One region of the Shinella sp. S4-D37 genome, then DNA from elsewhere that is predicted to be linked to it. Evidence: riboswitches for the same ligand, from Rfam matches in the RefSeq annotation. Region 1 holds a riboswitch; the other holds the start of a gene.
What was found. Region 1 has a riboswitch for cobalamin ahead of AB3G45_RS26740 (hypothetical protein). Riboswitches for the same ligand answer to the same signal wherever they lie in the genome.
Positions count from the first base shown of each region.

Region 1 (15,221 bases):
CTGCGAGGCGATCGATGCAGGGCCGGACGAATGGAAGACGGTCGATCTCACCGTCGTGCCCGGCGTCACCGCCATGCTGGCGGTCGCCGCGCGCATCGGCGCGCCGCTCGGCCACGATTTCTGCGCCATCTCGCTCTCCGACAACCTGAAGCCGTGGGAGATCATCGAGAAGCGGCTGCGCATGGTGTCCGAGGCAGGGCTTGTCGTCGCACTCTACAACCCGATCAGCAAGGCGCGGCCCTGGCAGCTCGGCCGGGCCTTCGAGATCCTGCGCGAAACGCTGCCGGCGACGACACCCGTCATCTTCGGCCGCGCCGCCGGCCGGCCGGACGAGCGCATGCTGGTCATGGCGCTCGGCGAGGCCGAGGCGGAGCGCGCCGACATGGCGACCTGCGTCGTCATCGGCTCGCCGGAAACGCGCGTCATCTCCCGCCCGGGCCTGCCGGATCTCGTCTATACGCCGCGCTTCCTCGAAGAGCCGACGAGATGATCGGCGAGCCGCACCGCATCCTCGACGGTTCCGGCATGGTGGAGATCCTGCGTCTCTGCCCGTTCGACCAGGACGACGGGCAGGCCGAGGATGCGCGCGGCGACGATCTTGCCATAGGTGGCCTCGCCGCCGGAATTCTTGCTGACGACGATATCGATGCGATGCTCGCGCAGGAGCGCGACCTCCGCCTCCACGGCAAACGGGCCGCGGGCGAGCAGGTATTGCACATCGCAGGCATCGAGCGGCGGATCGACGGGATCGACACTGCGCACGAGATAATGGTGCTGCGGGGCGGCGTCGAAGGCCTTCGCCTCCTGGCGGCCGATGGCGAGGAACACGCGGCGCGGCGCTTCGCCGAGCGCGGCGACGGCACCGGCCATCGAGGCGACGCGCGTCCAGCGGTCGCCCTCGGCCGCCTCCCAGCCGAGCCGTTCGACGCGCAGGAGCGGAACGCCGGTCGCGGCGCTGGCGGCGCGGGCATTGGCGGAAATCTGCCGGGCGAAGGGATGGGTCGCGTCGATGAGAAGGTCGATCGCTTCCTTTTCCAGATAGGCCGCCAGCCCGAAGGCGCCGCCGAAGCCGCCGGTGCGCACCGGCACGGGCTGCGGGGCGGGATCGAGCGTGCGGCCGGCGAGCGACAGCGTGACGGCAAGGTCGGCCCTGCCGGCGAGCACACCCGCAAGGTCGCGCGCCTCCGCCGTGCCGCCCAAGATGAGGATGCGTCGCTTGTCCACGCCTGATCAGCCCCTTTCGACAGCCGCCCCCTGGCTTTCCATCATCGGGATCGGCGAAGACGGTCTAGCGGGTCTCGGCGACGAGGCCAAGGCCGCGATCGGCCGCGCCGAAATCGTCTTCGGCGGCGCACGCCACCTGGAGCTTGCCGATGCGGCGATCCGCGGCGAGCGCCACGGCTGGCGCAGCCCCTTCGAGCGCTCGGTGGAGGCGGTCCTTGCCGCGCGGGGCCGGTCCGTCGTCGTGCTCGCCTCGGGCGATCCCTTCTTCTACGGCGTCGGCGTCACGCTCTCGCGGCGCATCGCACGCGCGGAGATGCGCGTCTTCCCGGCGCCATCCGCCTTCAGCCTTGCCGCATCGCGCATGGGCTGGGCGCTGCAGGACACGGCCTGCGTCTCGCTGCACGGCCGCCCCGTCGATCTCATCCGCCCGCACCTTCACCCCGGCTGGCGCATCCTGGCGCTGACCTCGGACAGCGACGGGCCGGCGGCGCTCGCGGCCTTGCTGACGGAAAGCGGTTTCGGGGCCTCGGCCCTCACGGTGCTGGAAGCGCTCGGCGGGCCGCGCGAGCGGGTGAGCCGCCATCAGGCCGCGCGGTTTACCCTTGCCGATGCCGATATGCTGAATGTCTGCGCGGTGGAGGTTTCCGCCGGAGACGGCGCGCGGGTGCTCGCCTGTACGCCGGGCCTCGACGACGGGCTGTTCGAGCATGACGGCCAGATCACCAAGCGGGAGGTGCGCGCGCTGACGCTGTCCGCCCTTGCGCCGCGCCGCGGCGAGCTTCTCTGGGATATCGGGGCCGGCTCGGGTTCGATCGGCATCGAATGGATGCTGGCCGATCCGTCGCTCCGGGCCATCGCCATCGAGGGCCATGCGGATCGCGCCGCCCGCATCCGCCGCAATGCCGGGCGCTTCGGCGTGCTGGGCCTTGCCGTGGTCGAGGGGGCGGCGCCGGAGGCGCTTGCCGGATTGGCCGCGCCGGACGCGATCTTCATCGGCGGCGGCGGCAGCGAGGCGGGCGTCATGGCAGCGGCGATCGACGGCCTGAAGCCGGGCGGCCGGCTTGTCGCCAATGCGGTGACGACGGAAATGGAAGCCGTGCTCCTTTCCCTTCACGCCCGGCTCGGCGGCGCGCTGATCCGGATCGACATCGCGCGGGCATCGCCCGTCGGGCAGATGACGGGCTGGCGACCGGCCATGCCGGTCACGCAATGGCGCTGGATGAAGCCGGCTAAACAAATCGAGGATTGAGGGATGACCGTTCATTTCATCGGCGCCGGCCCCGGCGCTGCCGATCTCATCACCGTGCGCGGCCGCGACCTCATCGCCGCCTGCCCGGTCTGCCTTTATGCCGGCTCCATCGTGTCGCCGGAACTGCTGCAATATTGCCCGCCGGGGGCGCGCATCGTCGATACGGCGCCGATGTCGCTCGACGAGATCGAGGCCGAGTATCTGCGCGCCGCCGCGGCGGGCGAGGATGTGGCGCGGCTGCATTCCGGCGACCTCTCCGTCTGGAGCGCCGTCGCCGAGCAGATCCGCCGGCTGGAAAGACACGGGCTCGCCTACACGCTGACGCCGGGCGTGCCCTCCTTCGCCGCCGCCGCCGCCGCGCTCGGCCGCGAACTCACCATTCCCGCCATCGCGCAGAGCCTCGTGCTCACCCGCGTCTCCGGCCGCGCCTCGCCCATGCCGAACCGCGAGACGCTGGAGAATTTCGGTGCGACGGGCGCGACGCTGGCGATCCACCTCGCCATCCATGCGCTCGACAAGGTCGTCTCGGACCTGACGCCGCTCTACGGCGCGGATTGCCCCGTGGCGATCGTGGTCAAGGCCTCCTGGCCGGACGAGCGCGTGGTGCGCGGCACGCTGGCCGATATCGCGGCCAAGGTCGCCGAGGAGCCGATCGAGCGCACGGCGCTGATCTTCGTCGGCCGCACGCTCGGCGCGCAGGATTTTCGCGAGAGCGCGCTCTACGATCCCGCCTACCAGCGGCGGTTCCGGGGGCGTGAGGGGCTTTAGGCTGTGGTGACGATTTAACTATTTGATCCATAACATGATGCTTGCAAGCTTGATGAAGCCTAAGAAATTGGCGGCAAGCTTGTCGTAGCGTGTTGCGATGCGCCGCCATTGTTTGAGCTTGGCGAAGAAGCTCTCGATACCCCACCGTTGGCGGTAAGCGATACGATCGTAAGCGTGCTGGTATTTGCGATGACGACGCGGCGGTATGACCGGTTCGCCGCCTTGGTCCAGAATGACGTCATGCAGACTGTCGGCATCGTAAGCTCTATCAGCGAGCACCTGCTTGGCTGGCAGCCCTCGAACAAGGTCGCAAGCCGGTGCCATGTCGTTTTGTTGTCCGGGACCGATCCGAAAGCGAACGGGCAATCCCAGCGCATCGACTACAGCATGGATCTTGCTGCCGAATCCACCACGGGAACGGCCGAGCGCCTGGGCTTGCGCTCCCCCCTTTTTCGAAGTCCGCCAGCGGCTTGCGCCTGCGCCCGGATAACTGTGGCGTCGATGGACAGCCATTCCATGTCTGGGTCTGCAGCGACGGCTTCGAAGATCTGGTCGAATATGCCCTGTTCGATCCAGCGGTAGTAGCGCCGCTTAATCGTCTGATAGGGGCCGAAGCGATCTTCAGGCAGATCGCGCCAGCGTGCGCCAGAACGGGCAAGCCACAGTATTGCGTCGAAGAAACGGCGACCATCGCTGCGCGGACCGCGCCTGCCCTTACGACCACCGGGTACAAACGGCTTCAGCAACTCCCATTGGTCGTCTCGAAGTATCTCCCCATCCATCGCCAAACTCCAAAAGCCAGCGTTGAATCTGATTTGAGACGCAAAGGGAACCTCAGATCCTTAATTTGTCACCACAGCCTAGAGCATTTCCGCATTTCCGGACGCAAAACCGCTTCGCACTTTTGCTGGAAATGCTCTAGATTCTTGTTTGTATCGCATTATCCGACGCCGAAGCGATCTCGCTTCGACTGGAAATGCTCTAGGCCGCGTTTTCCCGCGCGGTCACCGGCACGTAGTTGAGCACGGGCCCGAGCCAGCGTTCCACCTCCGCGACGGCCATGCCCTTCCGGCGCGCGTAATCCTCCACCTGGTCGCGTTCCACCTTGGCGACGCCGAAATAGTAGCTTTCGGGCGAGGCGATATAGAGGCCGGAAACCGACGAGCCGGGCCACATGGCATAGCTTTCGGTAAGCTCCACGCCGATTTCCTTCTCTGCGTCGAGCAGGCGGAAGAGCGTCGTCTTTTCCGTATGATCCGGCTGGGCGGGATAGCCCGGCGCCGGGCGGATGCCGGCATAGGGCTCACCGATCAGTTCGGCCGGCGTGAAGGTCTCGTTCGCCGCGTAGCCCCACAGTTCCTTGCGCACATATTCGTGCATGCGCTCGGCGAAGGTCTCGGCGAAACGGTCGGCCAGCGCCTTGACGAGGATCGAGTTGTAATCGTCGTTCGCCCGCTCGAAGCGCTCGGCGATGGCGATCTCGCCGATGCCCGCCGTCACGACGAAGCCGCCGAGATAATCCTGCCTGCCGCTGTCGACGGGCGCGACGAAATCGGACAGCGCCACGTTCGGCCGCCCGTCGCGCTTGGAAAGCTGCTGGCGCAGGGTGAAGAAGGTCGCAAGCTCCCTGTCGCGCGCCTCGTCGGTGAAGAGGCGGATATCGTCGCCCACGCTGCCCGCCGGCCAGAAGCCGACGACGGCCTTCGGGGTGAACCACTTTTCCGCGATGATCTTCTCCAGCATCGCCTGCGCGTCGGCAAAAAGCTGGCGCGCCGCCGGGCCCTGCTTCTCGTCGTCGAGGATCCTCGGATAGACGCCCTTCAGCTCCCAGGTCTGGAAGAACGGCGTCCAGTCGATATAGCGGGCAAGCTCCGCCAGGTCCCAGTCCTGGAAGACGCGGGTACCGAGGAAGGAAGGCGTCTTCGGCGTATAGGCCGACCAGTCCGCCCTGAACGCATTGTCGCGGGCCCTGGCGATCGGCAGGCGCTGCTTCTCCGCCTCGTTCCTGGCGTGAGCCTCGGCGACCTTGCGGTATTCCGCCTTCAGCGTCTCGACGTAACCGGGCTTCATCTCCGCCGACAAGAGGCTGCTCACCACGCCGACGGCGCGGCTGGCATCGGTGACGTAGACGGCCTGGCCGCGCTCGTAGCGCGGATGGATCTTGACGGCGGTGTGCACGCGGCTCGTCGTCGCCCCGCCGATGAGGAGGGGAATGTCGAACCCCTCGCGCTCCATCTCTGAGGCGACATGCGCCATCTCGTCGAGCGAGGGCGTGATGAGGCCGGACAGGCCGATGATATCCACCTTCTCGGCCTTGGCCGTCTCGAGGATCTTCGTCGCCGGCACCATGACGCCGAGGTCGACGATCTCGTAATTGTTGCAGGCGAGCACGACGCCAACGATGTTCTTGCCGATATCGTGCACGTCGCCCTTGACGGTCGCCATCAGGATCTTTCCCGCGCTCTGCCGTTCGCCACCGCCGCCATTGGCAAGCTTCTCGGCCTCCATGTAGGGCAGCAGCACGGCGACGGCCTGCTTCATCACGCGGGCGGACTTCACCACCTGCGGCAGGAACATCTTGCCCGCGCCGAACAGGTCGCCGACGACGTTCATGCCGGCCATCAGCGGGCCTTCGATGACATGCAGCGGACGCTCGGCGTTCTGCCTTGCCTCTTCCGTGTCTTCCTCGACGAATTCGGTGATGCCGTTGACCAGCGCATGTTCCAGCCGCTTTTCGACCGGCCATTCCCGCCAGGCGAGGTCGCGCTCCTTGGCCTCCTTGCCACCGGCGCCCTTGAAGCGCTCGGCGATCTCCAGCATGCGCTCCGTCGCCGTGCCGCCGACCGTAGGCACGCGGTTGAGTACCACGTCCTCGCAGGCCTCGCGCAATTCCGGCTCGATCGTGTCGTAGACGGCGAGCTGGCCGGCATTGACGATGCCCATGTCCATGCCCGCCTGGATGGCGTGGTAGAGGAAGACGGCGTGCATCGCCTCGCGCACCGGCTCGTCGCCTCGGAAGGAGAAGGAGAGGTTGGAGACGCCGCCGGAAATATGGACGTGCGGCAGGCGCGCGGTGATCTCGGCCGTCGCCTCGATGAAATCGACGCCGTAATTGTCATGCTCCTCGATGCCGGTGGCGATCGCGAAGATGTTCGGGTCGAAGACGATATCCTCCGGCGCAAGGCCGGCGACCTCGGTGAGCAGCCTGTAGGCGCGGGTGCAGATCTCCACCTTGCGCGCCTTCGTGTCGGCCTGGCCCTTCTCGTCGAAGGCCATGACGACGACGGCGGCGCCATAGGCGCGCACGAGTTTCGCGTGGTGCAGGAAGGCTTCCTCGCCCTCCTTCAGCGAGATGGAATTGACCAGCGGCTTGCCCTGCACGCATTTCAGGCCCGCCTCGATCACCTCCCATTTCGACGAATCGATCATAACGGGGACGCGGGCGATATCCGGCTCGGCGGCGATCAGGTTGAGATATTCCACCATCGCCCTGGTGGAATCGATCAAGCCCTCGTCCATGTTGATGTCGATGATCTGCGCGCCGTTCGCCACCTGGTCGCGGGCGACGTCCAGCGCCGCGGCGTAGTCGCCGGCGGTGATCAGCTTGCGGAATTTGGCCGAGCCGGTGACGTTGGTGCGCTCGCCGACATTCACGAAGGGAATGGCCTCGGTCAGCGTGAAGGGTTCGAGGCCCGAAAGGCGCATGTGGCGCGGGATATCCGGGATCTCGCGCGGCTTGTGGCGCGTGGCGGCCTCGGCGATGGCGCGGATATGGTCCGGCGTCGAGCCGCAGCAGCCGCCGACCACGTTGACGAGCCCGTCGCGCATGAAACCCTCGATCTGGGCGGCCATCTCCTCCGGGGTCTCGTCGTACTGGCCGAAGGCATTGGGCAGGCCGGCATTGGGATAGGCGCAGACGAAGGTCTGGGCGACGGACGAGATTTCCGCGAGATGGGCGCGCATGGCGTTGGCGCCGAGCGCGCAGTTGAGGCCGACGGAGAAGGGGTCGGCATGGCGCACCGAATTCCAGAAGGCCTCCGGCGTCTGGCCGGACAGCGTGCGGCCGGAAAGGTCGGTGATCGTGCCCGAGATCATGACGGGCAGCTCGATGCCCTTTTCCTCGAAGATCGCGCGCGTCGCGAAGATCGCCGCCTTGGCGTTCAGCGTGTCGAAGATCGTCTCGATCAGGATGATGTCGGCGCCGCCGTCGACGAGGCCGCGCACCTGTTCGGCATAGGCGACCCTGAGATCGTCGAAGGTGACGGCGCGGTAGCCGGGATTGTTGACGTCGGGCGAGATCGAGGCGGTGCGGTTGGTCGGCCCGAGCGCGCCGGCGACGAAGCGGCGGCGGCCGTCCTTTTCCTGTGCCCTGAGGCCGGCGCGGCGGGCAAGGCGCGCGCCGTCACGGTTCAGCTCATAGACCATGTCCTCCATGCCATAGTCGGCCTGGGCGATGGTGGTGGAAGAGAAGGTGTTGGTCTCCAGGATGTCGGCGCCCGCCAGCGCGTAGCGGTAGTGGATGTCCTCGATCGCGCCCGGCTGGGTCAGCGTCAGGAGGTCGTTGTTGCCCTGCTGGTGACAGGCGCAATCGCCGAAGCGTGCTCCGCGGAAATCGTCCTCGGCCAGCTTCAGCGTCTGGATTTCCGTGCCCATGGCGCCATCGAGCACCAGGATGCGCTCGCGCGCGGCGGCCTGGAGAGCAGCGCGAATCTCGCCTCCGTCGCGCGGCGGTAGTTCGGGTCCGAACAGGGTCTCCAGGTGCGATTTGGCCATGGCAAAGCCCTCCGGTGCAGCAATCCTGCACCGGAGATCACATAAAGATATCTTTATGTCAATATGTCTTTATGCGTTTCCGATCAGTGCATCGACCGGTCCGAACCCGCCAGCGAGGCGAAAAGCGCCTTCAGCCGGGCAATATCGGGATCGACCTTTTCGTAGCGCGCCAGCTTCTGCACCTCCTTCAGCGCCTCGCTGGCAAGGTCGACGCCGCGCGGCTGCCAGAGCAGCCAGGAGATGAAGATGGATTCCGGCCTTCCAGCGCCGGCAAGATCGTCATTGATGATGGCAAGCATTTCTTCCCCAATCGGAAAATTGGGGGATGACCGGACGCACGCTGCTGGAACGTCGCCGAAAGGCGACAGCAAGCGCACCACTGGGACACCCCGCCCATGGACGTTACGACTGTCAGGGCAGGTCTCCTGGCTTGCGGGTCATCGCGTCTGTCTCGCCTTCCCGGTGAAGATCCACCAGTGGCATGGAGCGACAGCAGCTCGCCGTTCACAGTTGCGGGGGCAGCGCCGGTCTTGGCGCTCCTTTCGGAGCATCGCACCGGCTTCCCTCTTAGCCTCCGAGCCGAATTGACCCGGAAGACCCTGACGGCGCCAGAGTGGCGTGGCGAAGGCGACAAGTCAATGGCGCGAAAGCCTCCTGGGACGGGTTGGACACAAGCTGGAGCGCCCGCAGGACAGGGCCGGGAACTTTTCCCCGCCTCGCCCATTTGGCATTTTCCTGCTTCTTGCGTCCGCTCGCCTCGTGCGAGAGGCGTGCGATTCACCAAAACCGCAGATGAGGGTCGATGCTGCGCCATCCGGTCATGTTGACATGTTGCAAGTCTCTGTCCTTACGGCTAAAAAATGCCGTTTTCATGCACCACGCGGCCAGGATGCCGATCAGCGTGTCGCTTGAGCCATGTCCACCCCGATCGCGCCGTCCTGGCGCTGTTTGGTCGCATGGCTGATCGCGGCACCGAGATGAAGCCTGCCCGCAAAAAACCGTTCGGCGCAATGGCCGTCGCCGGATGGTTCAACATGGCCGGATCCAGAATCAGAAACATGCCCCTTCATAATACGCCGCAAGCCTCCTCGCGCGATGCTGACGCCAAGCAGATCGACTATAACGATTCGATCCGCGCCACCTATCTGACGCTGGAGGAGCTGGCCGATTGCGGCGAGGCGCTGGCGCGCGACAAGCGCGCGCCGCTGCCCGGTTTCCATCCCTTCGAGTTCCGCGCCCGGCACAAGGAGAACGAGAAGGAAATCTTCCGCGTCTACCGCGCGACGGCCAAGGACGTCGAGGCGGGTGCGCAGATCACGCCGGCGGCCGAATGGCTGCTCGACAACTACTATGTCGTCGAGGAGGCGATCCAGGAGGTCCGCCGCGACTTCCCGCGCCGTTTCTATCGCCAGCTTCCGACCATCGAGGTCGAGGGACAGGTGATGCCGCGCACGCTCGCGCTCGCCTGGCTCTATGTCGCCCATACCCACAGCGGCGTCTCGCACGAGGGCCTGACGGCCTTCGTGCAGGGCTTCCAGAAGGTCGACGCGCTGAAGATCGGCGAGCTGTGGGCCCTGCCCTCCTTCATCCGCTTCGTGCTGCTGGAGAACCTGCGCCGCATTTCCAGCCGCGTCGAGCGCTCGCGCAAGATGCGCTTCAAGGCCAACGAGGTAGCCGACGAACTGGTCCGCCTCAACGATCCGGAAAAGTCCATCGCGCATCTCCAGACGCTGGAAAGCTTCATCGCGGACAACACCTTCGTCATCCAGCTGCTCTATCGCCTGCGCGACGGCCTTCAGGCCTCCGGCGCGGTGATCCAGTGGCTGGAGCGCAAGATCGAAAGCCGCGGCAGCGACCTGGAAGAGCTGATCGTGGCGGAGAACAACCGCCTCTCCTCGGGAAACGTCACGATGAGCTCGCTCATCAAGAGCCTGCGCGCGGTCGACGATACCGAATGGCCCGTCTGGTTCGAGAGCGTCAGCCGCCTCGACGAGGCGCTGCGCCAGGGGTCGGACTACAGCGACCTCGACTTCGGTTCGCGCAACAAGTATCGCAACACGATCGAGCGCTTCGCCCGCCGCTCCGGCAAGACCGAGCTGGAAGTGACCGAGACGGCGCTGGCGATGACAGCGGAAGACGCCGCGGCGCATGTCGAGGACCTCGACTACGAGGCCAATGTCGCCGCCTTCCTCGTCGGCAAGAAGCGCAAGCTGCTGGAAAAGCGCATCGGCTACCGCCCGTCGATCGTCCAGCGCGCCGTTCGCTTCGGCCGCAAGCTCGACTGGTTCGCCATCGCCGGGCCGAACATCATCCTGACGCTGCTCGCGATGATCGCGGTCTATTATTTCCTCGACCAGATCGACATTCCCGACGGCGCCTGGCTGATCATGCTGGTGCTCTTCGCGCTGCCGGCCTCCGAGGGTGCGACGGGCCTCTTCAACACGCTCGTCACCTTCTTCGTCACGCCCTCGCGCCTCGTCGGCTACGAGTTCAAGGACGGCATTCCCGAGGATGCCCGCACGCTCGTCGTCGTGCCCTGTCTGATCTCCAAGCGCGACCATGTCGACGAACTCGTGCGCAATCTCGAAGTCCACTACCTCGCCAATCCGCGCGGCGAGATCTATTTCTCGCTGCTCAGCGACTGGGCCGACAGCGAGGCGGAGGAGACCCCCGCCGACCTCGACGTGCTCGACTATGCCAAGCGCGAGATCGCGACGCTTTCGGCGCGCTATGCCTATGACGGCCGCACGCGCTTCTACTTCCTGCACCGCCGCCGCCTCTACAATCCCTCCGAAGGCTGCTGGATGGGCTGGGAGCGCAAGCGCGGCAAGCTGCACGAGCTGAACCTTCTCCTGCGCGGCGACGGCGACACGACTTTCCTGCCGGGCGCCAACATCGTGCCGGCGGACGTGAAATACGTCATGACGCTCGATTCCGACACGCGCCTGATGCGCGATGCGGTGACGAAGCTCGTCGGCAAGCTGCACCACCCGATCAACCGTCCGGTCATCGACGCGGAAAAGGGCGAGGTCACCGCCGGCTACAGTATCCTGCAGCCGCGCGTCACCCCGTCGCTGACGACGGGCAAGGAAGCCTCGACCTTCCAGCGCATCTTCTCCGCCGACCGCGGCATCGATCCCTATGTCTTCACCGTCTCCGACGTCTACCAGGACTTTGCCGGCGAAGGCACCTTCACCGGCAAGGGCCTCTATCACGTCGACGCCTTCGAGGCGGCGGCGAAGGGCCGCATCGAGGAGAACTCCGTCCTCAGCCACGACCTGCTCGAAGGCTCGCTGGCGCATTGCGCGCTGGTGACGGATGTCGAGTTGGTCGAGGACTTCCCGACCCGCTACGGCACCGAAACCTCGCGCCAGCATCGCTGGGCGCGCGGCGACTGGCAGTTGCTGCCCTACATATTCGGCCCGTCGAGCGGTATTTCCATGCTCGGCCGCTGGAAGATGTACGACAACCTGCGCCGCAGCCTCATCCCGATCGGCTGGCTCGTCGCCTCCGTCATGGGCTGGTACTACATGGAGCCGCGTCAGGCGCTGGTCTGGCAGCTCGTGCTGATCTTCCTGCTCTTCGTCGCCCCGACGCTCTCGCTGATCTCCGGCGTCATGCCGCGCCGCAACGACATCGTCGCGCGCGCCCATGTCCATCGCGTGATCTCCGATATCCGCGCGGCGAACGCGCAGGTCGCGCTGCGCATCGTCTTCATCGCCCATTCGGCGGCGCTGATGGCCGATGCCATCGTGCGCTCGCTCTACCGCACCGTCATCAGCCGCAAGCTGATGCTGGAATGGCGCACCGCCGCGCAGGCCGACAGCACCGCGCGCGGCGGCATCGCCGCCCACTACAGGTCGATGTGGCAGGCGCCGGCGCTTGCCGTGCTTTCCGTGGCGCTCGCCATGATCTCGGATACCGGCCTTCCCTATATCGGCATTCCCTTCGCCCTCGTCTGGGCGCTGTCGCCGATGATCGCCTGGTATGTCAGCCGGACCGCCGAGACCGAGGACCAGCTCGTCGTCTCCGACTATGTGGCGAGCGAACTGCGCAAGATCGCGCGGCGCACCTGGCGCTATTTCGAGACCTTCGTCACCGCCGAGCAGCATTTCCTGCCGCCGGACAATTTCCAGGAGACGCCGCAGCCGGTGCTGGCCGAACGCACCTCGCCGACCAATATCGGCGTCTATCTCCTCTCGGTCATCTCGGCCCGCGATTTCGGCTGGATCTCGTTCGAGGAGACGGTACGCCGGCTCGAACAGACGATCGCCACGATCGACGGCATGCCGAAATATCGCGGCCACCTCTACAACTGGTATCGCACCAACACGCTGGAAACGCTGGGTCCGCGCTACGTCTCGGCGGTCGACAGCGGCAACCTGGCCGGCCATCTCATCGCCGTCTCCTCCATGTGCCGCGAATGGGCGGAAGCCCCCTCGGCCCATCTCCAGGGCAGCCTCGACGGCATCGGCGACGTCGCCTCGATCCTGTCGGAGACGCTGAAGGACCTGCCGGACGACCGCAAGACCGTGCGCCCGCTGCGCCGCCTCATCGAGGAGCGCATCACCGGCTTCAAGAATGCGCTGGCCGCCGTCAAGCGCGAGCACGAATTCGCCTCCATCCGCGTCATCAACCTCTCGGTGCTGGCGCGCGACGTCAACAAGCTGATCGTCAACTTCGACCACGAGATCAAGTCGGCCGAGAGCGGCGAGCTTGCCAAATGGGCGGGCGCGCTGGTCGCCACCTGCGAGGCGCATATCGCCGACAGCGTGTTCGACCTCGGCAGCATCGAGGGCCTGCGCGACCGCCTCGTCGTGCTGCGCGACCGCACGCGCGACATCGCCTTCTCGATGGATTTCGGCTTCCTCTTCCGCCCGGAACGCCGCCTCTTGTCGATCGGCTACCGCGTCGAGACGAACGAGTTGGACGAGGCCTGCTACGACCTGCTCGCCTCCGAGGCGCGCCTCACCAGCCTCTTCGCCATCGCCAAGGGCGACCTTCCGACCGAGCACTGGTACAAGCTCGGCCGCCCGGTCGTGCCGGTCGGCTCGCGCGGGGCGCTGGTCTCCTGGTCGGGCTCGATGTTCGAATACCTGATGCCGCCGCTCGTCATGCAGGAGCGCCAGGGCGGCATCCTCAACCAGACGAACAATCTCGTCGTGGTCGAGCAGATGAACCACGGCCGCCGCCTCGGCACGCCCTGGGGCATTTCGGAAGCGGCCTTCAACGCCCGCGACCACGAACTGACCTACCAGTACACCAATTTCGGCGTGCCGACACTCGGCCTGAAACGCGGTCTCGGCCAGAACGCCGTCATCGCACCCTATGCCTCGCTTTTGGCGACGCAATATGCGCCGAAGGCAGCGCTGGAAAACCTAGAACGCCTGCGCAAGCTCGGCGCGCTCGGGGTCTACGGGTTCCACGATGCCGTCGACTTCACGCCGACCCGCGTGCCCGAGGGCAAGACCTGCGCCGTCGTGAAGAACTACATGGCGCACCATCATGGCATGTCGATCGCCGCCGTCGCCAACGTCGTCTTCAACGGCGCGCTGCGCGAGCGCTTCCACGCCGATCCCGTCATCGAGGCGGCCGAACTGCTGTTGCAGGAAAAGGCGCCGCGCGACATTCCGGTCATCAATGCCAAGCGCGAGCCGGAGACCGTCGGCAGCACGCAGGCCGACCTGTTGCGCCCGGAAATCCGCATCATCAAGGAACCCTTCCTGAAGGAACGCGAGACCGTCTTCCTGTCGAACGGCCACTATGCCGTGATGCTGACGGCGACGGGCGCGGGCTATTCGCGCTGGAACGGCCAGTCCGTCACCCGCTGGAAGCCCGATCCGACCGAGGACCGCTGGGGCTCCTTCCTCTTCCTGCGCGACACCGCGACGAACGACTGGTGGTCCGCCACCGCCGAGCCGAGGCGCGCGGAGGGCGAGGTGACGAAGACCCAGTTCGGCGACGACAAGGCCGAGTTCATCAAGACGGTCGGCACGCTGACCAGCGAGGTCGAGTGCATCGTCGCCACCGAGCACGATGCCGAAGGCCGCCGCCTGACGTTGCTCAACACCGGGCCGGAAGACCGCTTCATCGAGGTGACCTCCTACATGGAGCCGGTCATCTCGACCGATGACGCCGACAACGCCCACCCGCTGTTCTCGAAGATGTTCATCAGGACGGAGATCGGCAAGCGCGGCGACGTCATCCGCGCCGAGCGCCAGAAGCGCAATCCGAACGAACCGGACATGGTGATCGCCCACCTCATCGTGGACAATGCCGGTCCCTCGCGCCGCACCGAGATCGAGACCGATCGCCGCCGCTTCATCGGCCGCGGCCGTTCGCTGGCGACCGCCGCCGCCTTCGATCCGGGCGCGCAGCTTTCCGGCACGGACGGCTTCACGCTCGATCCGGTCCTGGCGCTGCGCCGCGTCGTGCGCGTGCCGGCGGGCAAGAAGGTCAAGGTCATCTTCTGGACCATTGCCGCGCCGAGCCGCGCGGAGGTGGACGCCGCCATCGACCGCTACCGCCATCCGGACAGCTTCAACCACGAGATGATCCATGCCTGGACGCGCTCGCAGGTGCATATGCGCCATGTCGGCGTCACCTCGCAGGAGGCGGCGAGCTTCCAGATGCTCGGCCGCTACCTCACCTATCCGGACATGCACCTCAGAGCCGACACCGGCACGATCGAGAACGGCCTTACCGCCCAGTCGGCGCTCTGGCCGCTGGCAATCTCGGGCGATTTCCCGATCTTCGTGCTGCGCATCAACGACGAGATCGACGTGGAAGTCGCCCGCGAGGCGCTGCGCGCGCAGGATTACCTGCGCCATCGCGGCGTCGTCGCCGACCTCGTCATCCTCAACGAACGCGCCGCCTCCTATGCGCAGGACATGCAGCACACGCTCGACCATATGTGCGAGAACCTGCGCATCCGCAGCCAGTCCGACGGTGCGCGCCAGCATGTCTTCACCGTGCGCCGCGACCTGATGGACGTCACCACCTGGCAGGCGCTGCTGGCGACGGCCCGCGCCGTCTTCCATGCCCGCAACGGCACGCTCTCCGACCAGATCGCCCGCACGGTCTCCCTCTTCGCGACACCCCGCGGCGAGGAGGAGACGAAGGCGGAAACGGCACCGGCACTACCCGCGCCGAAGCCGCCGGCTCCCGCAGGCGAGCCGGTGGAGATCGACGGCAAGGGCCTTGCCTT
Region 1 covers NZ_JBFNXL010000005.1:3,931,891-3,947,111, reverse strand. Annotated here, with positions in the region: gene AB3G45_RS26770 (precorrin-3B C(17)-methyltransferase) at 1-490, shown strand, start outside; gene AB3G45_RS26765 (cobalt-precorrin-6A reductase) at 454-1,224, opposite strand; gene cbiE (precorrin-6y C5,15-methyltransferase (decarboxylating) subunit CbiE) at 1,217-2,473, shown strand; gene cobM (precorrin-4 C(11)-methyltransferase) at 2,477-3,241, shown strand; one part of gene AB3G45_RS26750 (IS5 family transposase) at 3,260-3,699, opposite strand; one part of gene AB3G45_RS26750 (IS5 family transposase) at 3,699-4,023, opposite strand; gene metH (methionine synthase) at 4,223-8,014, opposite strand; gene AB3G45_RS26740 (hypothetical protein) at 8,098-8,313, opposite strand; cobalamin riboswitch at 8,412-8,631, opposite strand; gene AB3G45_RS26735 (hypothetical protein) at 8,868-9,074, opposite strand; gene AB3G45_RS26730 (glucoamylase family protein) at 9,073-15,221, shown strand, end outside.

Region 2 (15,221 bases), on a different contig from region 1:
ATTTTGGGAAAATGGGATTGCAGGTTCGATTTTTCATGCCGCCGAATAGCGTTGCGCCTTTGGCATTTTATTTTCTCGGCGATCTGCTCGATGACTATACCAATCTTGAGCTCATCAGCACCATCAGCACGATGGAGACCTTTCAGAAGATCTATCGACCCGAGATTTACAACGCCAATTCCGCGGCGGGTGCCTGCTATCAGCCGAATCTGAAGCACCAGGACTACTCCCTGACCCGGATTGTCTACGATCGAGAAGAACGGAGCCGGCTGGCGATTGAGCAGGGGAAGTTCGCCGAGGAGCACTTCATCAAACCGTACGGGGCCATTCTTGAGCAATGGTCTGCCAATCACGCCCGCTGACGAACTCATAAACATAAGGTCGCACAACATGAAAAGACTGTTGCCCACGTCAACCGCCGGGAGCCTGCCCAAACCCTCGTGGCTTGCAGAGCCCGAGAAACTCTGGTCGCCCTGGAAGTTGCAGGATAAGGAACTGATCGAGGGCAAACGGGACGCCTTGCGTTTGTCGTTGGATGATCAGCGACAGGCGGGCATCGATATCGTCAGCGATGGCGAGCAAACGCGCCAACATTTCGTCACGACATTCATCGAGCACCTCGGCGGGGTTGATTTTGAAAAACGCGAGACCGTCAGAATCCGGGATCGCTATGATGCGAGTGTCCCCACAGTCGTGGGCGCCGTGTCTCGCCAGAAGCCGGTTTTCGTCGAAGACGCCAAATTTCTACGTCAGCAGACGAAGCAGCCTATCAAATGGGCTCTGCCGGGTCCCATGACGATGATCGATACGCTCTTTGACAACCACTATAAGAGCCGTGAAAAGCTGGCCTGGGAATTTGCCAGGATCCTCAATGAGGAGGCGAGGGAGCTGGAAGCTGCCGGCGTCGATATCATCCAGTTCGACGAGCCCGCATTCAACGTCTTCTTTGATGACGTGAATGACTGGGGCGTCGCCACACTGGAGAAAGCAATCGAGGGCCTCAAATGCGAGACCGCTGTCCATATCTGCTATGGATACGGTATCAAGGCCAATACGGATTGGAAAAAGACCCTGGGGTCGGAGTGGCGGCAATATGAGGAATCGTTCCCCAAGCTGCAGAAATCCAGTATCGGTATGATCTCCCTCGAATGCCACAACTCTCATGTTCCGATGGATCTCATCGAGCTTGTTCGAGGCAAGAAGGTGATGGTCGGGGCCATCGACGTGGCGAGTAATACCATTGAAACCCCGGAGGAAGTGGCCGCGACCCTGCGAAAGGCGCTTCAGTTTGTCGATGCGGACAAACTTTGCCCTTGCACGAACTGCGGGATGGCGCCCCTGTCTCGCCGTGTAGCAAGAGGCAAGCTGAATGCTTTGGCTGCAGGCGCGGAAATCGTCCGAAAAGAACTCTCGGCCTAGCGCTGGCTGAGGAGCAGGAGGCCGACATGAACATGGTGAAGCACGGCTTCGATATCGTGGACAAGGCCACGTTGCGCAACGGCATGTCTCCCCTCTGCTCTGCGGTCAACGTCGTCACCACTAGATACAGCGGGAAGCGCTACGGCTTTACGGCCTCAGCGGTCCGCGCGTCAGCGACAGGCCGGCGACATGTGGGATACATACCGGTCCCGCATCTCGCCGCGCGCCGGATTGCCTCGAAGGGCACACTCGAAGCCCGCTTCGGCCGGCTGGCCGAGGGGGCGGGCGTGACGGATGTGCTCGTGATCGGCGGTGGCGTCAATCCGCCCGCCGGGCCGTTCACGTCTTCGATGGACCTGCTGGAGACCGGCGTTCTCGCCCGATACGGGATCACCGATCTCGCAATCGCCGGACATCCCGAAATCATCAGCGGATGGCGTCACGACGACGCCCTTGCCGCCGCCATATAGGAACTCCTCCTACGCCTCGATCGAGACATCCCCGATCGGCCGCGAGCAGCAGGCGAGGATGTAGCCCTCCTCGATTTCGTCATCGAGGATGCCGCCATTGTGGCGCATCTCTACCTCGCCCGAAATCTTCAGCACACGGCAGGTGCCGCAGAGGCCGCCCTCGCAGGCCGCGCCGATGCGCACGCCCACTGCGCGGGCCGTCTGCAGGATGGTCTGGCCGGGCAGGCATTTAGCGTCCTTGCCGGCCATGGTAAAGGTGACGGTGGAAACGGCGTTGGCGTCGGTCTCCTGCTCGCCGGCGCCGGCGCGAATGGCGATCTCCTCCGGCGCGGGCGCTGCGGCCGGCTGGAAGCTTTCCTCGTGATAGCGGTCCATGTCGAAGCCGCAGACCTTCAGCATGTCGCGCACGCCGCGCATGAAAGGTTCCGGGCCGCAGCAGAAGACGGTGCGCTCGCGGAAGTCGGGCGCGAGCAGCGAGAGGCGGGCGGCGTCGATGCGGCCGGTGAGGCCATGCCAGCCGTCGCGCGGATTGTGCCCCTCCACGACGAAGCCGAGCGCCAGGTTCGGCATCTGGGCGGCAAGGCATTCGAGTTCCGGCTTGAACAGGAGGTCCTCCGGCTTGCGGGCGCAGGTGACGAAGGCGACATGCGATTGCGGCGCGCAGTCCGCCATCCAGCGTGTCATCGACATCATCGGCGTGACGCCGGACCCTGCCGAGACGAACAGGTATTTTTCCGCCGGATAGCGCACTAAGGAGAAGTCGCCGAGCGGGCCGAAGGCCTTCAGCTTCATGCCGGGGCGCAGGTTGTCGAACATCCAGCGGGTGCCGATCGAATTCCTCTGCGCTTTCACCGTCACGGCCACGGAGAACGGCCGCGACGGCGTCGAGGACAGCGTGTAGGTGCGCATGACCGGTTCCTCTTCCGAGACCAGCAGTTCCAGCGTGACGAACTGGCCCGGCAAATAGCGGAACCAGTTCTTGTGGTCGGAACTGAAGGTGAAGGTCATCACGTCGGCCGTTTCCACGGTGGCGGCGATGCATTCGAGTAGGTTATGGCGGTCATGCCACGGATGAAGCTCATCGAAGTGACGGAACGGGGCAATTGTCGTCATATCACGCCACTCGGGACATCGGTTTCTTGTTGCCCAGGCGATCGATCATGAAGTTCGAATACCATTCGACAAACTGCATGACGCCGCCTTCGTCCTCCGGTGAATAGGGGCCGGGCCGGTAGGCCGGTGAGCGGATGCCGAAGGCGTTTTCCTCGACGATCCGGCGGTCTTGATCGTTGGTCTCGGTCCAGACATGGGTGAGTTCGTCGAGACGGTAGTCGATGCCCTCGACGGCATCCTTGTTGACCAGCCATTTCGTCGTGACCTGCGTCAATTCGGGGCCGAGCGGCAGCACGCGGAAGGTGATGGCGTGGTCGGCCAGCACATGGTTCCACGTCGTCGGATAGTGGAAGAGCAGCAGCGTGCCGATATGGTTTTCCAGGACGTCGTTGGAGAGCGGACGTGCGACGGCGCGGGCACCCGACATGGTGTAGCTCTCGGCCTCCTGGATGAGCGGCATGCGCGCGGCGCGAAACTGCCCGGTCGGCGACATGCGGAACTCGCTCGGCAGGCCGGATGCCTCGCACTTCGCCCAGTGCTCGGCGATGACCGGATCGTCCTTGGCCCCCTGCACGCCCGTGGCGCTCGGCGCTTCCGGATAGGTGCGGCAGAGTTCGGGATGGTTGGCGGCGCAGTGATAGCACTCGCGGTTGTTTTCCCAGACGAGCTTCCAGTTGCCCTTCTCGACGATCGTGCTTTCGAAGGCGACCTTGGTCTCGCCGAGGCGGTGGCGGGCGAGATAGGGCTCGACCATGCCACGGAAGGCGGAGAAATCCGGGGCCTCGTCGGCAAGGCAGATGAAGATGTACCCGCCGACGGTCTCGCAGTGGATTTGCTTCAGGCTGTGCTGCGTCCTGTCGAAATCCTCGGCCATGTGGCGGGCGAAGAGCAGCGAGCCGTCGAGTTCGTAGGTCCACTGGTGGTAGGGACAGACAAGCTTGGCCGACGAGCCCTTGTGCTGCGTGCAGACGCGCGAGCCGCGGTGGCGGCAGGAATTATGCAGCGCCCGGACCGTACCGGAGCGGTCGCGGGTGACGACCACGGGATAATCGCCGATCTGCACGGTGAAATAGTTGCCCGCCCTCGGGATCTCGCAGTCATGGCCGATGAACAGCCAGTCACGATACCAGATCGTCTCGAGGTCGAGCCTGTAGTGGTCGGGGTCGATGTAGAAGGCCTGTTCGAGGCTGTGGCCTTCACGCCGGTTCCTGAGTTTGTGGAGAACGTCGCTGCGAATGTCCATTGTCCTGATCCCAAAGGGACTGTTGGATGGAATCGCGCTCCGGCATGCCCGTATCGGGCATGCCGTCGCCCGATCGCCCACCGCAATCAGTCGTTTCATGTCATCTCGGGCTGGTTTCCGGACTTCAGAGCCGTCCCTTAGGACCATCGACGCCTTCCCAGGTGGACAAACCCAGTGGCATTCGTCGACGTTGCGCTCTGCTACCGTTGCGGGGGCAGCGCCGGACTTTCACCGGCTTCCCAATTATCCGCATTGCGACCGAGCAATGCGGCACCCAAGACAAGGAGAACATACTTCACTCTCGAAGGATTTTGGCGATCCCTAACGACATTCGCCGCGTCGCATTTCGAACAGTGCGCCTCATTTCCCCTGGCTGTGGGGAAGCCGTTGATAATCGATCATAGCCATTGACGCATTTCTTGGCTCGTCTACTATATCTTGTGTTCGAGGTTCCTTCGATTCGAAAATGTCGAAGGCTAAGACGGGAATCCGGGGCGACCATGATGGTCGTGAATATCCGGAGCTGCCCCCGCAACTGTAAGCGGCGAGCATTCGTTCGACAGAGCCACTGGGGCGCAAATGCCTTGGGAAGGCGGACGGATGCCGCGACCCGCAAGCCAGGAGACCTGCCTCGCACATGAACGTCCACGGGCGGGGTGTCCGGCAGGCGAGCGTTGGGTTGCGGAATGATGCCGCCCCGCCGTCTCCCTTGATGCCCCGCGAAAATGTCTCGGGGTGAAGTCATGTCGATCCTGTTTCCAGTTCCTGCGCGCGAGTAACGGCGCCCGGCCGTCGCCACGGCGGTCGTCCATCTATTTCAGCTCATCGAACGGTTGTCGGCGGATGACCGAGCGATCTCCCATGCCCGATTGCCCGATCACGAGGAAGCCATGTCCATCACCGTCTATTCCAAGCCCGCCTGCGTCCAGTGCACCGCGACTACCCGCGCACTTGATCGTCAGGGCATCGACTACAGCGTCGTCGACATTTCCGAGGATGCCGATGCGTTCGCGCTCGTCCAAGGCCTCGGCTATCGCCAGGTTCCCGTCGTCATTGCCGGCGAGCAGCATTGGGCGGGCTTCCGTCCGGATATGATCAGTGCGCTCGCCTGAGCCGGCGCAATGGCGGGACTCGTCTACTTTTCCAGCCGGTCGGAAAACACCCACCGCTTCGTGGAGAGGCTCGGCGTCGAGGCCCAGCGCCTGCCCGTCGATGCCACCGAGGAGCCGCCGGAGGTCGAAGAGCCCTTCGTGCTGGTTTCGCCGACCTATGGCGGAGGCGGTGAGAAGGGAGCGGTGCCGAAACCGGTCATCCGCTTCCTCAACAACCCGCGCAACCGAAACCTGATCCGCGGCGTGATCGCGGCGGGCAACACAAATTTCGGCACCGGATATGCCGTCGCGGGCACCATCATCGCCGCGAAATGCGCCGTGCCGTTCCTCTATCGCTTCGAATTGCTCGGGACGGATGAGGATGTCGACAACGTCAGACAGGGACTGGAACGATTTTGGACACGATGACGATCGAGAAGCCGGCCAAGACGCCGGAAATCACGGCGCTGGACTATCATGCGCTGAATGCCATGCTGAACCTCTACGACGAGGATGGAAAAATCCAGCTCGACAAGGACCGGCAGGCGGCCAAGCAATATTTCCTCCAGCACGTCAACCAGAACACCGTGTTCTTCCACAACCTCAGGGAAAAACTCGATTACCTGGTGACGGAGGGCTATTATGAGCAGGACGTGCTCGACCAGTATGCCTTCAATTTCGTGCGCGATCTCTTCGATCACGCCTACGGGAAAAAATTCCGCTTCCCGACCTTCCTCGGCGCCTTCAAATATTACACGTCCTATACGCTGAAGACCTTCGACGGGAAACGCTATCTGGAGCGCTACGAGGACCGCGTCTGCATGGTGGCGCTGACGCTGGCGCGCGGCGACGAGGCGCTTGCCCGCGATCTTGTGGATGAAATCATCTCCGGCCGCTTCCAGCCGGCGACGCCGACCTTCCTCAATGCCGGCAAGAAGCAGCGCGGCGAGCTCGTCTCCTGCTTCCTTCTGCGCGTGGAGGACAACATGGAGAGCATCGGCCGCTCCATCAATTCGGCGCTCCAGCTTTCCAAGCGCGGCGGCGGCGTCGCGCTGTCGCTGACCAATCTTCGCGAGATGGGCGCGCCGATCAAGCAGATCGAGAACCAGTCCTCCGGCGTCATCCCGGTGATGAAGCTCCTGGAAGATTCGTTCTCGTATGCCAACCAGCTCGGCGCGCGGCAGGGGGCCGGCGCGGTCTATCTCCACGCCCACCACCCGGACATCATGCGCTTCCTCGACACCAAGCGCGAGAATGCGGATGAGAAGATCCGCATCAAGACGCTGTCGCTCGGCGTCGTGATCCCGGACATCACCTTCGAGCTCGCCAGGAACAACGAGGACATGTACCTCTTCTCGCCCCACGACGTGGAACGCGTCTACGGCGTGCCCTTCACCGAGATCTCGGTGACGGAGAAGTACCGCGAGATGGTCGAGGACGGCCGCATCCGCAAGAAGAAGATCAAGGCGCGCGACTTCTTCCAGATCATCGCCGAGATCCAGTTCGAGTCGGGCTATCCCTACCTCATGTTCGAGGACACGGTGAATCGGGCGAACCCGATCGCCGGCCGCATCACCATGAGCAATCTGTGCTCGGAAATCCTGCAGGTGAGCGAGGCGAGCGCGTTCAACGACGACCTCTCCTATGCGAAGATGGGCAAGGACATCTCCTGCAATCTCGGCTCGCTCAACATCGCGGCCGCGATGGACTCACCGGATTTCGGCCAGACGATCGAGACCGCGATTCGCGCGCTGACGGCCGTCTCGGAGATGAGCCACATCTCCTCGGTCCCCTCCGTCGAAAAGGGCAACGACGACAGCCACGCCATCGGCCTCGGCCAGATGAACCTGCATGGCTATCTCGCCCGCGAGCGCATCTTCTACGGTTCGGAAGAAGGCATCGACTTCACCAACATCTATTTCTACACGGTGACCTATCACGCGGTCCGCGCCTCGAACCGGCTGGCGGTCGAGAAGGGCGTGAGCTTCAAGGGTTTCGAGAACTCGCAATACGCCTCGGGCGAGTATTTCGACAGATATACGGAAGCCGAATGGCGGCCGGCGACGGAGAAGGTGCGCGGTATCTTCGAAGAGGCCGGCATCCATATCCCGACACAGGAGGACTGGCAGGCGCTGAAGAAAGCCGTCATGGACGGCGGCCTCTACAACCAGAACCTCCAGGCCGTGCCGCCGACCGGGTCGATCTCCTACATCAACCACTCGACCTCCTCGATCCACCCGATCGTCTCGAAGATCGAGATCCGAAAGGAAGGCAAGATCGGCCGCGTCTACTATCCGGCCGCTTATCTGACCAACGACAATCTCGACTATTACCAGGATGCCTACGAGATCGGCCCGGAGAAGATCATCGACACCTACGCGGCGGCGACGCAGCATGTCGACCAGGGCCTGTCGCTGACGCTGTTCTTCCGTGACACGGCGACGACGCGCGACATCAACCGGGCGCAGATCTACGCCTGGAAGAAGGGCATCAAGACTATCTACTACATCCGCCTTCGCCAGATGGCGCTGTCCGGCACGGAAGTGCAGGGCTGTGTCTCCTGCGCCCTCTGATATCCGGTGACCGACATGAACATCCAAGTGAAGACCAAGGCCCCGAAGGCCGCCAGCGCCATCCGCGCCATCAACTGGAACCGCATCGACGACGACAAGGACCTCGAGGTCTGGAACCGCCTGACCGGTAATTTCTGGCTGCCGGAAAAGGTGCCGCTCTCCAACGACATTCCGTCCTGGGCGGCCTTGAAGCCGGAGGAGCAGAAGCTCACCATCCGCGTCTTCACCGGCCTCACCCTGCTCGACACGATCCAGAACGGCGTCGGCGCGGTGACGCTGATGGCCGATTCCGTCACGCCGCACGAGGAGGCGGTGCTGTCCAACATCTCCTTCATGGAGGCGGTGCACGCGCGCTCCTATTCCTCGATCTTCTCGACGCTCTGCCTGACGCCGGATGTGGACGATGCCTATCGCTGGTCGGAGGAGAACGAGTTCCTGCAGAAGAAGTCCGCGCTGATCCTGGAGCAGTATGGGTCCGGCGATCCTTTGAAGAAGAAGGTCGCCTCCGTCTTCCTCGAAAGCTTCCTGTTCTATTCCGGCTTCTATCTGCCGATGTACTGGTCGAGCCGCGCCAGGCTCACCAACACGGCCGACATGATCCGCCTCATCATCCGCGACGAGGCCGTGCACGGCTACTATATCGGCTACAAGTTCCAGCGCGCGCTGGAGCGACTGTCGGAGGAGCGCCGGCAGGAGATCAAGGACTTCGCCTTCGACCTTCTGCTGGAGCTCTACGACAACGAGGCGAAGTATACCGAGGAACTCTACGACGGCGTCGGCCTCACCGAGGACGTGAAGAAATTCCTGCACTACAACGCCAACAAGGCGCTGATGAACCTCGGCTACGAGGCGCTCTTCCCGCCGGAAGCGTGCAAGGTCAATCCTGCGATCCTCTCCGCCCTCTCGCCGAACGCCGACGAGAACCACGACTTCTTCTCCGGCTCCGGCTCGTCCTATGTCATCGGCAAGGCCGTCGCGACCGAGGATGACGACTGGGATTTCTGACGATCCACTCTCGTGCTCCGGATCCTATCCGGCGGCCCTATGGAAGGGGCGGAAGAAAAAGCAGGAAGAAGATATGCGGTTCGATCTCCACCCGGGAGCCCGTGGCCCCGGCGATCGAACCGCGTTGAAGCGAGCGGCACCGAAGGACTGTGACGCGACTTAAAATTCTCTCCATGTCTGGCCGCCGGCGGCCGCCAGCCTTCGGACAGGCGTCCCGGCGGCGATTGCGTCCGGTTGCTTTTGGGCAGCCGACTGAAGAGCGGGCTCTTTCGCCGATTGCGAGAGGGTGAACTGCGAAAGAAGCCTGTTCAGCGCGCCGACCTCGGCTGCCAGCGCGTGGCTCGCGGCGGTCGTCTCCTCGACCATGGCGGCATTCTGCTGGGTGCCCTGATCCATCGTGTTGACCGCCGTGTTGATCTCCTGAAGCCCGGTCGACTGTTCGCGGGCCGCCTCGACAATGGCCGAGACGTTCTGGTTGATCTCCTGCACCTGCTCGACGATCCGTTGCAGCGAGGTCCCGGTCTCTCCGACGAGTTGGGCGCCTGCGCGCACCTGCTCGCCGGAGGCGCTGATCAGCGTCTTGATTTCCTTGGCGGCACCGGCCGAGCGCTGCGCCAGTTCACGCACTTCCTGAGCCACGACGGCAAACCCCTTGCCGGCCTCGCCCGCACGGGCGGCCTCGACGCCGGCGTTAAGGGCGAGCAGATTGGTCTGGAATGCGATCTCGTCGATGACGCCGATGATGTTGCTGATTTCCCCGGAGGACTTCTCGATTGCCTGCATGGCGGAAACCGCACGCTGCATCACTTCGCCGGATTTCTCGGCCTGCACCCTGGTCCGCTCAACCAGCCCGCCGGCTTCCTCGGCGCGGCGCGTGGAATCCTTGACGGTCGTGGTGATCTCCTCGAGAGCGGCGGCCGTCTCTTCCACGGAGGCCGCCTGCTGCTCCGTGCGCCTCGACAGATCGTCGGACGCCGAACGGATTTCCCTGACGCCGGCATCGATGCCGCGGGCATTGTCACCAACGGTCTGAAGGGCTTCCTGGAGCTTGGCGACCGAATTGTTGAAGTTCTCCCTCAGACCGTCCAGATGAACGGCGAACGGCGTCTCGATGCGATAGGTGACGTCGCCCTGCGAGAGCCGTTCAAGGCCCGTCGCAAGACCGTCGACGGCGAACTGCGTGTCGGCCGCGACGCCAGCCTTCTGGGCTTCCTGTTCGATCCGCTCCTGTTCGAAGGAGGTGCGATTGGCCTCTGCCTCGCCTTCGAGGCGCTGCCGCTCGATCGCCGCCTCCTTGAAGACCTCGACGGATTTCGCCATCTCGCCGATCTCGTCCCGGCGCGCGGTGGCCGGCACGTCGACCGAATCGTCACCGGAGGCAAGCCGGCTCATGACGGCGGTGAGCAGGTTCACCGGCTTCACGACGCTGCGCACGACCGCATAGGTCCCGATCAGGGTCGCAAGGAAGGCGAAGGCCAGGAGCCCGCCGAAGAGCATCATGCTGTGCCAGAACATCGCATCGATGTCGTCGGTGTACACGCCGGTGGCGACCGCCCAGCCCCACGGCTCGAAGAGCGCGACATGGGAATATTTCGGATATTGCCCGTCCATTCCGGGGCGAGGGGCATGATAGGCGATGAACCCATCGCCATTCTCGCGCACCATTTTCACGAACTCGCGATACAGCAGCTTGCCTTTGGCATCCTTGTAGTCCGTCATGTCCTGCCCGACCTTGCGGCTCGGATGGAGCACGATGCGATGATCCATGTCGAAGGCGAAGAAATATTCGCTCTTTTGATAGCGCACCGAGCCGACCGCCAGTTTTGCCTGCGCCTGCGCCTCTTCACGGGTCAGCGTGCCGTCCTGCTCCATCTTGTGATAGGCGGCGAACACGCTCAGCGCGCTTTCGGTCATGGCCTGGAGCATTGCCTTGCGTTCGGACATCGTTCGCTCGTGCTGCTGGAACAGGCCGAAGGCGACGGTGCCCGCCATGAGGGCGAGCGTCAGCCCCACCAGCAGGTAGAGCCGGGCGGATATGCCGGACAATCTTGTCCTGGACCGGCCGCGGTCGTGGGCGTTCCTGGAAGCGGGGCTGCGATCGGTCATGCTGATATCCTCCGGCATGGTGATGACGTGATCGAACACGACGGTCTCGACTGCCTGTGGGCTCATCTCCCGGGCCCGCCTCGTGTCGCGGATTTCGTCGCGCGGCCCTCCTTCGAGGGCGGTTGCACGTTTCCTCGTCGGGCGCAGGCCCGCACGAGCACGTATCTCGGGAGTGGAAGCGCTCCATCATGGAGCAGGGGAAGTCGACCTTCGTGCTCTTTCGCGAGAGCAAAAGAACTCAATGGCGCTTGTCGGCTTGCGGCTGAACGCCGTCAGGCGGGACGCTGCCTGGGCATGTTGTCACCGAGCAAATAACAAAAACTTAAACGGCGGCAGTTCGGCACGATTGTTCCGCAAGGGCCGCGGGTCGGCTCACCCCAAGGACATGCTGCGCCGCTGTTCGCGGTCCCGTTCGCCGAGCGTGGCGATGAGGTCGCTGAAGCGATCGCCCTGCACCGCGATATGGCCGCGCAGCAAGGTGCGCGCGGTCTCCGTCTCCCCGGCGAGAATGGCCTGCACGATCTCACAGTGCTCCTTGAACGATACCTTCATGCGGTTGCGCACCCGAAGCTGCAGGCGCCGGTAGGGCTGCAGGCGCCGATGGAGGGCCTGGCACTGCTCTTCAAGGAAGCCGCTGTGGCTCGCGGCATAGATCACATCATGGAACACTTCGTTTTCATAATAGTAGCGGTCGGTATCGTCGCTGTTGGCCGCCGCCTCGCATCTCGCATGCGCGTCGAGCAGGATCCTGCGGTCCTCCTCGGTATGCCGGCGCGCCGCAAGCGCGCCAGCCATGCCCTCCAGCTCGGCCATCACATCGAACATTTCGAGCAGCCGGTTGGGTTCCGGGGCGCTGACGACGGCCCCGCGATGGCGGCGGTGCTCGATCAGGCCGGCGATGGACAATTGCTGCAGGGCTTCGCGGATCGGCGTTCGCGAAACACCGAACCTTTCCGCGAGGGAGACTTCATCCAGTCGTTCGCCGGGGCGGAGGGCTCCGGTGGCGATCTCTTCTTCGATTTGCGCTCTGAGGCGGCTCGATTGGTTCATGCTCATGAACAAATTTTGCGCAGTTTCTCATCCGGGCGCAAGAGGCTCCATGCAGTATCTTTTTTATTGCATGCAATCTGATTGACAATGAATGCATTCCGCTTGTAGCTTTGATACAGACGGGCAATCGTGGAGGAGGCCCGCTACTTCAGGGAGGACTACATGATGCCCCTTACGCGCAGACAGGCCTTGATTGGCGCTCTGGCAATGCCCGCGGTCGTCGGGACACTCGGCAAGGCCCGTGCCGCCACGACGTTGAAGATTTCCCACCAGTTCCCCGGCGGAACGATAGAGCAAGGTGACTTTCGCGACCGGCTGGTCCGGGTCTTCGCCCAGGAAGTGGAGAAGCGCACGAACGGCGAACTGAAGTTCGAGATCTACGCGAACTCGTCGCTGATGAAGACCAACGCGCAATTCTCGGCCCTGCGCAAGGGCGCGCTGGATATGTCCCTCTACCCGCTCGCCTATGCCGGCGGCGAGGTGCACGCCTGCAACCTCGGACTGATGCCGTGCCTCGTGACGTCCTACGAGCAAGGGGCGGCGTGGAAGAATGCCGAAATCGGCAAGGCGCTTTCCGCGACTGTCGAAAGCAAGGGCGTGCAGTTCATCTCATGGGTATGGCAGGCTGGCGGCGTTGCCTCCCGCGGGGAGGTGGTAACGAACCCGGCTAGCGTCGAAGGCATCAAGATCCGTGGCGGCAGCCGGGACATGGACCTGATGTTCACGTCGGCGGGCGCCCAGGTGTCCACCATGCCGTCCAACGAGATCTATATCGGCATGCAGACGGGTGCGCTCGACGCGGCAGTGACGTCTTCGACCAGCCTCATCTCCTTCCGTCTCGAGGAACTGGCGAAATCCTTGACCGCCGCCCGCACGGGCTCGTTCTGGTTCATGCTGGAGCCGCTCCTGATGTCCAAGGCCATCTTCGACAGTCTGCCCGAGGACCAGCGCAAGGTTTTGCTGGAGGTGGGCGCGGAGATGGAACCGTGGGGCACGGCCGAAGCACGCAAGGACGACGAGGCCGTCGCCAAGATCTATCAGGAAAAAGGCGTCGCCGTCTCGGACCTGAGCGCCGAGGACCTGGCCGCCTGGCGCAAGATCGCCGAGGAGAGCGCCTGGAAGGATTATGCCGCCAAGTCAAGCGAAGCCGCCGATCTCCTGAAGTTGGCTCAGAAGGTGTGAGCGGATGGGCAACGTCAGACACGATGCCATTCTCGGCGCCGACACGGTGGACCCTATCGGGTCCATCGGCACGGCTTCCCGCGCTCTTGCCGCCGTCAACAAGATCGCATTCCGGCTTTCCGGGCTTGCGCTGGTCGCGGCGGCGATGGTCCTGACCTTCGGCGTCGTTCTCGGCCATGTCAGCGGACGTTCGGTCCTCTGGCAGGACGAGGTCATGATCTTCCTGGTCGCCGGCGCCATCTTCCTGTCGGCGGCCTCCGTCCAGGCCGTCCGCGGCCATGTCGGCATCGATCTCGTCGAGCATGTGGCGCCGGCCATCAAGGCGCTGCTGCGAACCGTGGTCGATACGGCCGTGCTCGCTTTCTCCATCCTCTTTGCCTGGAAGTCGGGGCTGCTGCTGCACGAGGCCTGGGTCGAGGGGCAGATCACGCACTCCGCCTGGGGGCCTCCGCTCTGGGTTCCCTATTCGCTGCTGACGGCGGGGATGATCCTCCTTGCGCTCCAGGTCGCGCTCCAGGTTCTGGAGCGGTCCTATGTCGCGCTCGCCATCGGCCTCGTCGCCGTCATCGCCTTCGCGTTGTGGGACAGGTCGCCGATGGCGCTCGTCTCGGGCGTTCCGCAATGGGGGATCGGCATCGCCTACTGCGTCGCCACGCTTGTCGTCATGTTTTCCGGCATGCCGATCGCCTTCGCACTCGGCGTCGTCGCCGTCTCCTTCATGATCTTCTTCATGCCGGCGGCGTCCGTCGATACGATCGCCCAGAATTTCTACGAGGAACTGGCGAACGTCATCATCCTCGCCATTCCCCTGTTCATCCTGAAGGGGGCGGCGATCGGGCGGTCGGATGCGGGCAAGGATCTCTATTCCGCACTGCATGCCTGGCTCTACAAGATTCCGGGCGGTCTCGGCATCGCCAATACCGTCGCCTGCGGACTGTTCGCGGCGATGGCGGGTTCGTCGCCGGCCACCTGCTCGGCGATCGGCTCGGCCGGGATCCCGGAAATGCGCGCTCGCGGCTATTCCGGCGGCTTCGCCGCCGGCATCATCGCCGCCGGCGGCACGCTCGGCATCCTCCTGCCGCCGTCCGTCACCATGCTGCTCTATGCCGTCGCCGCCGAGGTATCCCTCGGAAAGCTCTTCCTGGCCGGCATCGGTCCCGGCCTCCTGCTCATCCTGATGTTCGCCGGCTATTCGATGCTGCGCTACAGCAAGGAGAAGCAGCAGGCACTGGCGCAGGTCCATGTCTCGGGTGCGCCGAAATCCGCGCTCCTTGCGGAAGAGCACTACACGCTCGGCGAGAAGATCCGGATGATCACCTGGGTCGCCCCCTTCGTCCTTATCCTCGCCGGCGTCATGGTCGTCCTCTATGCCGGCTGGGCCACGCCATCGGAGACGGCCGGGGTCGGCGCGGTTCTCGCCTTCCTCGTCATCGGTGCGATGTACAGGCTGTGGCAGCCGTCGAAGATCATGCCGATCGTCTCGGGCACGCTACGGGAATCGACCATGCTGCTGATGATCATCGGCATGTCGCTGATCTATTCCTATGTGATGAGCTATCTTCACATCAGCCAGGCCACGGCGGCGTGGATCATCGACCTCGACCTGTCCAAGTGGGTGCTCCTTGCGGCCATCCTGTCGTTCGTCATCGTGCTTGGTTTCTTCCTGCCGCCGGTTTCGATCATCCTGATGACGGCGCCCATCATCCTTCCGCCGTTGAAGGCGGCCGGCTTCGACCTGATCTGGTTCGGCGTCGTCATGACGATCGTCATGGAGATGGGGTTGATCCATCCGCCCGTCGGCCTCAACATCTTCGTCATCAAGAACATCGCGCCGGATATCTCGCTTTCGGAAATCATGTGGGGCACGCTGCCATTCGTGATCCTGATGGCGATCGCAGTCGTCATCGTCTGCTTCATGCCCGGCATCGTGACATGGTTGCCGGATACGATCATGGGTGGTTGAGCGCCG
Region 2 covers NZ_JBFNXL010000001.1:303,569-318,789, forward strand. Annotated here, with positions in the region: gene AB3G45_RS01410 (DUF1852 domain-containing protein) at 1-362, shown strand, start outside; gene AB3G45_RS01415 (methionine synthase) at 391-1,419, shown strand; gene AB3G45_RS01420 (hypothetical protein) at 1,446-1,889, shown strand; gene AB3G45_RS01425 (2Fe-2S iron-sulfur cluster-binding protein) at 1,899-3,002, opposite strand; gene AB3G45_RS01430 (aromatic ring-hydroxylating dioxygenase subunit alpha) at 3,004-4,245, opposite strand; cobalamin riboswitch at 4,336-4,538, opposite strand; cobalamin riboswitch at 4,676-4,894, shown strand; gene nrdH (glutaredoxin-like protein NrdH) at 5,136-5,357, shown strand; gene nrdI (class Ib ribonucleoside-diphosphate reductase assembly flavoprotein NrdI) at 5,367-5,765, shown strand; gene nrdE (class 1b ribonucleoside-diphosphate reductase subunit alpha) at 5,762-7,909, shown strand; gene nrdF (class 1b ribonucleoside-diphosphate reductase subunit beta) at 7,925-8,914, shown strand; gene AB3G45_RS01455 (methyl-accepting chemotaxis protein) at 9,074-10,906, opposite strand; gene AB3G45_RS01460 (GntR family transcriptional regulator) at 11,393-12,076, opposite strand; gene dctP (TRAP transporter substrate-binding protein DctP) at 12,236-13,252, shown strand; partial or broken gene AB3G45_RS01470 (TRAP transporter small permease) at 13,398-13,769, shown strand; gene AB3G45_RS01475 (TRAP transporter large permease) at 13,848-15,215, shown strand.
Region 2: another riboswitch for cobalamin. It lies ahead of AB3G45_RS01430 (aromatic ring-hydroxylating dioxygenase subunit alpha); the one in region 1 lies ahead of AB3G45_RS26740 (hypothetical protein).